2 regions of the Streptomyces sp. NPDC002734 genome follow, and region 2 is predicted to be linked to the other one. Evidence: predicted binding sites of a transcription regulator. Region 2 holds the regulator's gene; the other holds the start of a gene.
The links. The regulator HrcA, encoded in region 2, represses chaperone genes, less so after heat shock. The targets are predictions, from matches to a motif close to TTNGCACTCNGNNNNNCNGAGTGCNAA.
Positions count from the first base shown of each region.

Region 1: the regulator HrcA is predicted to act here: its motif matches at 1,839-1,865, upstream of groES (co-chaperone GroES).

Region 1 is NZ_JBEOVU010000001.1:126,352-130,559, reverse strand. It holds gene ABT026_RS00530 (LCP family protein) at 1-423, shown strand, start outside; gene ABT026_RS00525 (class I SAM-dependent methyltransferase) at 518-1,720, opposite strand; gene groES (co-chaperone GroES) at 2,012-2,320, shown strand; gene groL (chaperonin GroEL) at 2,518-4,146, shown strand.
Region 2 is NZ_JBEOVU010000013.1:59,375-63,582, reverse strand. It holds gene ABT026_RS14030 (16S rRNA (uracil(1498)-N(3))-methyltransferase) at 1-734, opposite strand, end outside; gene dnaJ (molecular chaperone DnaJ) at 835-1,977, opposite strand; gene hrcA (heat-inducible transcriptional repressor HrcA) at 1,978-2,994, opposite strand; gene ABT026_RS14015 (MBL fold metallo-hydrolase) at 3,154-3,909, shown strand; gene ABT026_RS14010 (DUF3097 domain-containing protein) at 3,978-4,208, shown strand, end outside.

The sequences.
Region 1 (4,208 bases), on a different contig from region 2:
GACCTGGGCCGCATAGGCCTTCAGCAGAAGCTGGTGACGGCGCTGCTCGAGCAGGTCGCCGAGGCGGACCTGCTGACCGACCCGGTGCGGCTGTACCAGGTGGCGGACGCGGCGACCTCCGGGCTCACCGCGGACACCGGGCTGGACTCGCTGGCCGAACTGGCCGCCTTCGCCCGCACGTTGCGCGACCTCACCCCGGAGGCTGTCCGCACGGTGACCCTCCCGGTGGTCCCCGCCCCCAGCGACCGCAACCGGCTGGTCCCGGACGAGCCGGAGGCGGGCGCCTTGTGGGCCTCGCTGCTCCCGGGCGCGGAGCCGTTCCCGGACCCGACACCGACACCGACGTCTGCACCGACGCCGGCCTCGACGCCGGCCTCGCCCCCGGTCCAGTCGTCGCCCCGCCGGGATGTGCCGGTGCAGTGACGTTCCCTCAGGGCCCGGTCACCGGGCCCTGGGACCGGGCCCGTCGCGGTGCCCGCATGACCCCGCCGGGGCGCGTGCCACCCGGCGACAGGTCTCAGCGCGGAAGCGGGTGCCCCAGGAGCATCGTCGGAGCGCCCGCGACGCGGGTCAGGAAGACCGTCACCGCGTTCCGCCCCTGCGGCTTGGGAAGCGCCTTGCGGCGCAGTTCCTCCGGCTCGACCGCCGACCCCCGCTTCTTCACGGTGAGCGTGCCGACCTGCCGTTCCCGCAGCAGCGCCTTCAGCTTCTTGACGTTGAAGGGCAGCGTGTCGGTGATCTCGTACCCGGTGGCGTACGCGGTGGGCCGCGGCTCGTCGGCGGTGACGAAGGCGATGGTCTCGTCGATCAGCCCGCCGCCGACCTCCTCGGCGACCTCGGCGACCAGGTGCGCGCGGATCACCGCACCGTCCGGCTCGTACAGGTACCGGCCGACCGGCCGGACCTCCGGGTCGGGCAGCCCCCGGCCGAGCAGCCGGCGCGGACCGGGCAGCAGCGTGGCGCACACCGCGCCCGGACGGGCCGCCTCGCCGAACCAGAGGACCGCCTCCTTGACGTCACCGCCGTCCGAGATCCACTCCGCCTCGGCGTCCTCGGGCACCGCCTCGTGCGGGATGCCGGGGGCCACCTTCAGCGCGGCGGCCCGCGAGGCGCCGCGGGCGGCCCCGACCGCCCAGGACAGCGGCGGGGAGTAGGCCTCCGGGTCGAAGATCCGGCCCCGGCCGCCGCGGCGCGCCGGGTCCACGAAGACGGCGTCGTACGGGGCGGTGTCGATCTCGGTGACGTCGGCCTCCCGCACCTCGATCAGGTCGGCCAGGCCCAGCGCCTCCGCGTTGGCCCGGGCGACGGCGGCGGTCAGCGGGTCGCGGTCGACGGCCAGGACGCGGACGCCGGCCCGTGCCAGCGCGATCGCGTCGCCGCCGATCCCGCAGCACAGGTCGGCGACGGACCGCACGCCGAGCCCGGCGAACCGTGCGGCCCGGTGCGCGGCGACCGAGGCGCGGGTGGACTGCTCGACGCCGTGCGGGGTGAAGAACATCCGCCGCGCGTCGTCCGCGCCGAACTTCGCGGCGGCGCGGTTGCGCAGCCGGGCCTGGGACAGGGCGGACGACACCAGTCCGGGGGAGTGGTCCCGCCGCAGCCGGGTGGCCACGGCCAGCTCCTCGCCGGGCGTCACGTCCCGCACCTCGTCCAGCAGGGCACGGCCCTCGGTGGTCAACAGCGCCGCGAACGCGGCCGACGGATCAGCGGTCTCACTCACCGCCCCATTGTCCCTGCCCGGGGCCGCCGAGCGGTCCCCACCCCGGGGCCGGAGGGGCCTCGCGAGCCGCCGGGTGAGAGCGCGACGGGCGCGGGACTTCACGCAACCCGCCGAGAAATTGGCACTCCGCTTGACCGAGTGCTAACCCCGGTCATAGTCTCAGCCTTGGCACTCGCCCCTGGTGAGTGCCAACACAGCGACGGGCAGGTCCGGCACCCGCGACGACGGATCGACCTGGTCGCCACCTCAGACAGTTAACCCCGTGAGATCTCCGAAGGGGGAGGTCGGATCGTGACGACCGCCAGCTCCAAGGTTGCCATCAAGCCGCTCGAGGACCGCATCGTGGTCCAGCCGCTCGACGCCGAGCAGACCACGGCCTCTGGCCTGGTCATTCCGGACACCGCCAAGGAGAAGCCCCAGGAGGGCGTCATCCTGGCCGTGGGCCCGGGTCGCTTCGAGAACGGCGAGCGCCTGCCGCTCGACGTCAAGGTCGGCGACATCGTGCTCTACAGCAAGTACGGCGGCACCGAGGTGAAGTACAACGGCGAGGAGTACCTCGTCCTCTCGTCCCGCGACGTCCTCGCGGTCATCGAGAAGTAGTTCACCCCGCTTCGCCGAAGCCTGCTCGACAGATGCTCGCTTCCGCCGAAGCCCGCTTCTCCAAGAAGCATCGAGCTGCGCCCCGGACTCCCGCGCCATAAGCCGGGCGCCGGGGCGCAGTTCGCTTTTTCAAGACTTCGTATTGCTCCGACAGACGGCGATACACCGCATTCTCCCGAGAGGGCTGAACCGCTCCCATGGCGAAGATCCTGAAGTTCGACGAGGACGCCCGTCGCGCCCTCGAGCGCGGCGTCAACAAGCTGGCCGACACGGTCAAGGTGACGATCGGTCCGAAGGGCCGCAACGTCGTCATCGACAAGAAGTTCGGCGCCCCGACCATCACCAACGACGGCGTCACCATCGCCCGCGAGGTGGAGATCGAGGACCCGTACGAGAACCTCGGCGCCCAGCTGGTGAAGGAGGTCGCGACCAAGACCAACGACATCGCCGGTGACGGCACGACCACCGCGACCGTGCTCGCCCAGGCCCTGGTCCGCGAGGGTCTGCGCAACGTCGCCGCCGGCGCCTCCCCGGCCGCCCTGAAGAAGGGCATCGACGCCGCGGTGAAGGCCGTGTCCGAGGACCTCCTCGCGACCGCCCGCCCGATCGAGGAGAAGTCCGACATCGCCGCCGTCGCCGCGCTGTCCGCCCAGGACAAGCAGGTCGGCGAGCTCATCGCCGAGGCGATGGACAAGGTCGGCAAGGACGGTGTCATCACCGTCGAGGAGTCCAACACCTTCGGTCTGGAGCTGGACTTCACCGAGGGCATGGCCTTCGACAAGGGCTACCTGTCCCCGTACTTCGTGACGGACCAGGAGCGCATGGAGGCCGTCCTCGAGGACCCGTACATCCTCATCAACCAGGGCAAGATCTCCTCCATCCAGGACCTCCTGCCGCTGCTCGAGAAGATCATCCAGTCGAACGCCTCGCGTCCGCTGCTGATCATCGCCGAGGACGTCGAGGGCGAGGCCCTGTCGACCCTGGTCGTCAACAAGATCCGCGGCACGTTCAACGCCGTCGCGGTCAAGGCCCCGGGCTTCGGCGACCGCCGCAAGGCGATGCTCCAGGACATGGCCGTCCTCACGGGCGCCCAGGTCATCGCCGAGGAGGTCGGCCTCAAGCTCGACCAGGTCGGCCTCGAGGTGCTCGGTTCCGCGCGCCGCGTGACCGTCACCAAGGACGACACCACCGTCGTCGACGGCGCCGGCTCCTCCGAGGACGTCCAGGGCCGCGTCGCCCAGATCAAGGCCGAGATCGAGTCCACGGACTCCGACTGGGACCGCGAGAAGCTCCAGGAGCGCCTCGCCAAGCTGGCCGGCGGCGTGTGCGTGATCAAGGTCGGCGCCGCCACCGAGGTGGAGCTGAAGGAGAAGAAGCACCGTCTGGAGGACGCCATCTCCGCGACCCGCGCCGCGGTCGAGGAGGGCATCGTCTCCGGTGGTGGCTCCGCGCTGGTCCACGCCGCCAAGGTCCTCGAGGGCAACCTCGACAAGTCCGGCGACGAGGCCACCGGTGTCTCCGTCGTCCGCCGCGCGGTCGTCGAGCCGCTGCGCTGGATCGCCGAGAACGCGGGCCTCGAGGGCTACGTGATCGTCTCCAAGGTCCAGGAGATGGACAAGGGCCAGGGCTACAACGCCGCCACCGGCGAGTACGGCGACCTGGTGAAGTCCGGCGTCATCGACCCGGTCAAGGTCACCCGCTCCGCCCTGGAGAACGCCGCCTCCATCGCCTCCCTCCTCCTCACGACCGAGACCCTGGTCGTCGAGAAGAAGGAAGAGGAGGAGGCCCCGGCGGGTCACGGCCACAGCCACGGCCACTCCCACTGAGCCACCCCGCTCTCCCACCGAGGCCCGGCCTCCCGCTCCCCGCGGGACGCCGGGCCTCGGCG
Region 2 (4,208 bases):
GTGCGGCCGAGCAGCAACGCGACGGCCGCGGTCCCCGCCGTGGAGGTCCGCAGCACGGACCGGCCCAGCCGGTACGCCCCCGCCCCCGCCTCGGCGAACAGCTCCAGCTCCTGCGGCGAGACCCCGCCCTCGGGCCCCACGACCAGCACGATCTCCCCCGACGCCGGCAGCTCGCACGTGGCCAGCGCCTCACTGGGGAAGTCCCGGTCCTCGTGCAGGACCGCCGCGAAGTCCGCCCGGGCGAGCAGCGCCGCGACCTGCTTGCCGCTCGCGAGCTCCGCGACCTCGGGGAACCGCGTCCGCCGCGACTGCTTGCCCGCCTCCCGCGCGGTGGCCCGCCACTTGGCCAGCGCCTTGGCCCCCCGCTCGCCCTTCCACTGCGTGATGCAGCGTGCCGCGGACCAGGGGACGATCGCGTCCACCCCGGTCTCGGTCATGGTCTCCACCGCCAGCTCGCCCCGGTCGCCCTTGGGCAGCGCCTGCACCACCGTGATCCGCGGGCTCGGCGCGGGCTCCTCACGGACCTCCGCGAGGCCGCCGACGACCAGCCGGTCCTTGCCCTCGGCGGCCTCGACGACGCCCTCGGCCCAGTGGCCGCGGCCGTCGGTGAGCACCACCGCCTCGCCCGGCTGGAGCCGCTTGACCGACACGGCGTGCCGGCCCTCCGGGCCCTCCAGGAGATGCGTGGACCCGTGCGGGGAGAGCTCGTCGACGACGAAGACGGGGGCGGTCAACTACGCCTCCAGGCGCGGTGGTCGGGGCAGTGCGTGGGCGAAGACATGAACGGGAGCCGTCGCGGACCGCACCGGTCCGCGACGACCCCCGGGGGGCGCCTCAGCGCCCGTTGAACGCGTCCTTCAGCCGGGAGAACAGCCCCTGCTGACCGGGCTGGAACTGCCCGGTGGGCCGCTCCTCCCCGCGCAGCTTGGCCAGTTCGCGCAGCACCCGCTCCTGCTCCGGGTCCAGCTTCGTCGGCGTCAGCACCTCGACGTGCACGATGAGGTCGCCGCGCCCGCCGCCGCGCAGGTGGGTGACGCCGCGCCCGTGCAGCGGGATCGACTGCCCGGACTGCGTGCCGGGACGGATGTCGACCTCCTCGAGGCCGTCGAGCGTCTCCAGCGGCACCTTGGTGCCGAGCGCCGCCGCCGTCATCGGGATCGTCACCGTGCAGTGCAGGTCGTCCCCGCGCCGCTGGAACGTCTCGTGCGGCAGCTCGTGGATCTCGACGTACAGGTCGCCGGCCGGGCCTCCGCCCGGGCCGACCTCGCCCTCGCCGGCCAGCTGGATCCGGGTGCCGTTGTCCACGCCGGCGGGGATCTTCACGGTCAGCGTCCGGCGCGAGCGCACCCGGCCGTCGCCCGCGCACTCGGGGCACGGGTTGGGCACGACCGTGCCGAAGCCCTGGCACTGGGGGCAGGGCCGCGAGGTCATGACCTGGCCGAGGAAGGACCGCGTCACCTGGGACACCTCGCCGCGGCCGCGGCACATGTCACAGGTCTGCGCGGAGGTGCCGGGGGCGGCGCCCTCGCCGTGACAGGTCTTGCAGACCACGGCCGTGTCGACCTGGAGTTCCTTGGTGGTCCCGAAGGCCGCCTCGGTCAGCTCGACGTCCAGCCGGATCATGGCGTCCTGACCACGGCGGGTCCGCGAGCGCGGTCCGCGCTGCGAGGCCGTGCCGAAGAAGGCGTCCATGATGTCGGAGAAGTTGCCGAAGCCGCCGGCCCCGAAGCCGCCCGCACCCGCGCCGGCGCCGCCGGCCTGGGAGAGCGGGTCGCCGCCGAGGTCGTAGACCTGCTTCTTCTGCGGGTCCGAGAGCACCTCGTAGGCGGCGTTGATCTCCTTGAACCGCTCCTGCGTCTTCGGATCGGGATTGACGTCCGGGTGCAGCTCGCGGGCGAGCCTCCGGAACGCCTTCTTGATCTCGTCCTGGGACGCGTCGCGGCGCACGCCGAGTACGGCGTAGTAGTCCGTGGCCACTTACGACTCCGCCAGGATCTGTCCGACGTACCGTGCCACTGCGCGTACTGCTCCCATCGTTCCCGGGTAATCCATGCGGGTCGGTCCGACCACGCCGAGCTTGGCGACTGCCTCGCCGCCCGAACCGTAGCCCACCGACACGACGGACGTGGAGTTGAGTCCCTCGTACTCGTTCTCATGACCGATACGGACGGTCATGGCCGAATCCTGAGCCTCCCCAAGGAGCTTGAGGAGCACGACCTGCTCCTCGAGCGCCTCCAGGACGGGCTGGATGGTGAGGGGAAAATCATGTGTGAAGCGGGTCAGGTTGGCGGTGCCGCCGATCATCAGCCGCTCCTCGGTCCGCTCGACGAGCGTCTCCAGCAGGGTGGAGAGCACCGAGGCGACCGTCCCGCGGTCCTCCTGCTCGAAGGCCTCCGGCAGGTCCTGCACCAGCAGCGGGACGTCGGTGAACCGGCGCCCGGTGACCCGGCTGTTGAGCCGGGCGCGGAGGTCGGCGAGGGTGTTCTCGCCGATCGGGGCGGGGCAGTCGATCAGGCGCTGCTCGACCCGGCCGGTGTCGGTGATCAGCACCAGCATCACCCGGGCCGGCGCGAGCGCCAGCAGCTCCACGTGCCGCACCGCCGAACGCGTGAGCGACGGATACTGGACGACCGCGACCTGCCGGGTCAGCTGCGCCAGCAGCCGCACCGTGCGGGCCACCACGTCGTCGAGGTCGACGGCGCCGTCCAGGAAGTTCTGGATGGCGCGCCGCTCGGGCTGGGTCATCGGCTTCACGTCGGCCAGTCGGTCGACGAAGAGCCGGTAGCCCTTGTCGGTGGGGATCCGCCCCGCGCTGGTGTGGGGCTGGGCGATGTAGCCCTCCTCCTCCAGCGCGGACATGTCGTTGCGCACCGTCGCGGGGGACACACCGAGGCTGTGCCGCTCGGTGAGGGCCTTGGAGCCCACCGGCTCCTCGGTCCCGACGTAGTCCTGGACGATGGCGCGCAACACCTGCAGCCTGCGTTCACTCAGCATCGCGCACACCTCCGGATGTCGGCTCGGCCTCACCGCTTCTGCCCCTTGCGTCGACTGGCACTCTGCTTCCGCGAGTGCCAGTCATTACCAGTCAGTGTACGGCCGGAGGGTACGGCGCGGGCAAGGGCGGTCGCCGTGCGGTCCCGATAGCGTCGCCCCATGAGCGTGACCTGGGAAGCCCTTGGTGGAGGGGAAAGTCTCGGCTGGGAGGCGCTGGCCCCCGGTGTGGGGCGGCTGCGGCTGCCCGTCTGGGACTGCACGGTGGGCCTGGTGGCCGGGCCCGACGGGGCGTTGCTGGTGGACGCGGGCTCGAGTGTGGCGGAGGGCACACGGATCCGCCAGGAGGCGGAGGAGTCCCTGGGGGCGGGGCGGCGCGTCACGCATGTGGCCCTCACCCATCCTCACTTCGACCACGTGTTCGGCGCCGGGGTGTTCGCCGGGGCGGAGGTGCACGCCGCGGTCGGCTGCGGCGCGCTGCTGGCCTCCGCCGAGGGACGGGACGCCCTGCGGGCCGACGCGGTGGCGAACGGCCTGACCACGGAGGCGGCGGACACGGCGCTGGAGTCGCTGACCGTGCCGCGGCACGAGGTGCACCACGACCACGTGCTGGAGCTGGGCGGCGGCGTCCGCCCGGTGCTGACCGCCATGGGGCCGGGCCACACCGCGCACGACCTGGCGGTCCTGGTGCCGGGGCCGCGCCCGGTGGTGTTCTGCGGCGACCTGGTCGAGGAGTCCGGCGAACCGCAGGCCGGACAGGACGCGGTGCCCTCCCGCTGGGCGGCGGCCCTCACCCGGCTGCTGGAGCTGGGCGGCGAGGACGCGCTCTACGTGCCCGGGCACGGGGCGGTGGTGGACGCCGCCTTCGTGCGGCGGCAGCGGGAGGAGCTGTCCCGGAGGTTCGGCACGGCCTGGTGAGCCGGTGGGAGGCGGCGGGAGGGCGTGTCGCCTGGGCGAGCCCCGCCGTTTCTCCTATCGTCAGCCGAATGCGCCAGTACTCCCCCGACCTCACGCCGTCGTGGAAGAAGCCCAAGCCGGTACCCGAGGTTCCCGCGGAGCCCGGTCTGGTCGTGGAGGACCCCGCCACCGGGTTCTGCGGGGCCGTGGTGGGCTGCGAGGCCGGCACGGTCACCCTGGAGGACCGGCACGGCAAGCACCGCGTCTTCCCGCTGGCCCCGGCCGCCTTCCTGCTGGAGGGCCGCCCGGTGACCCTGGTC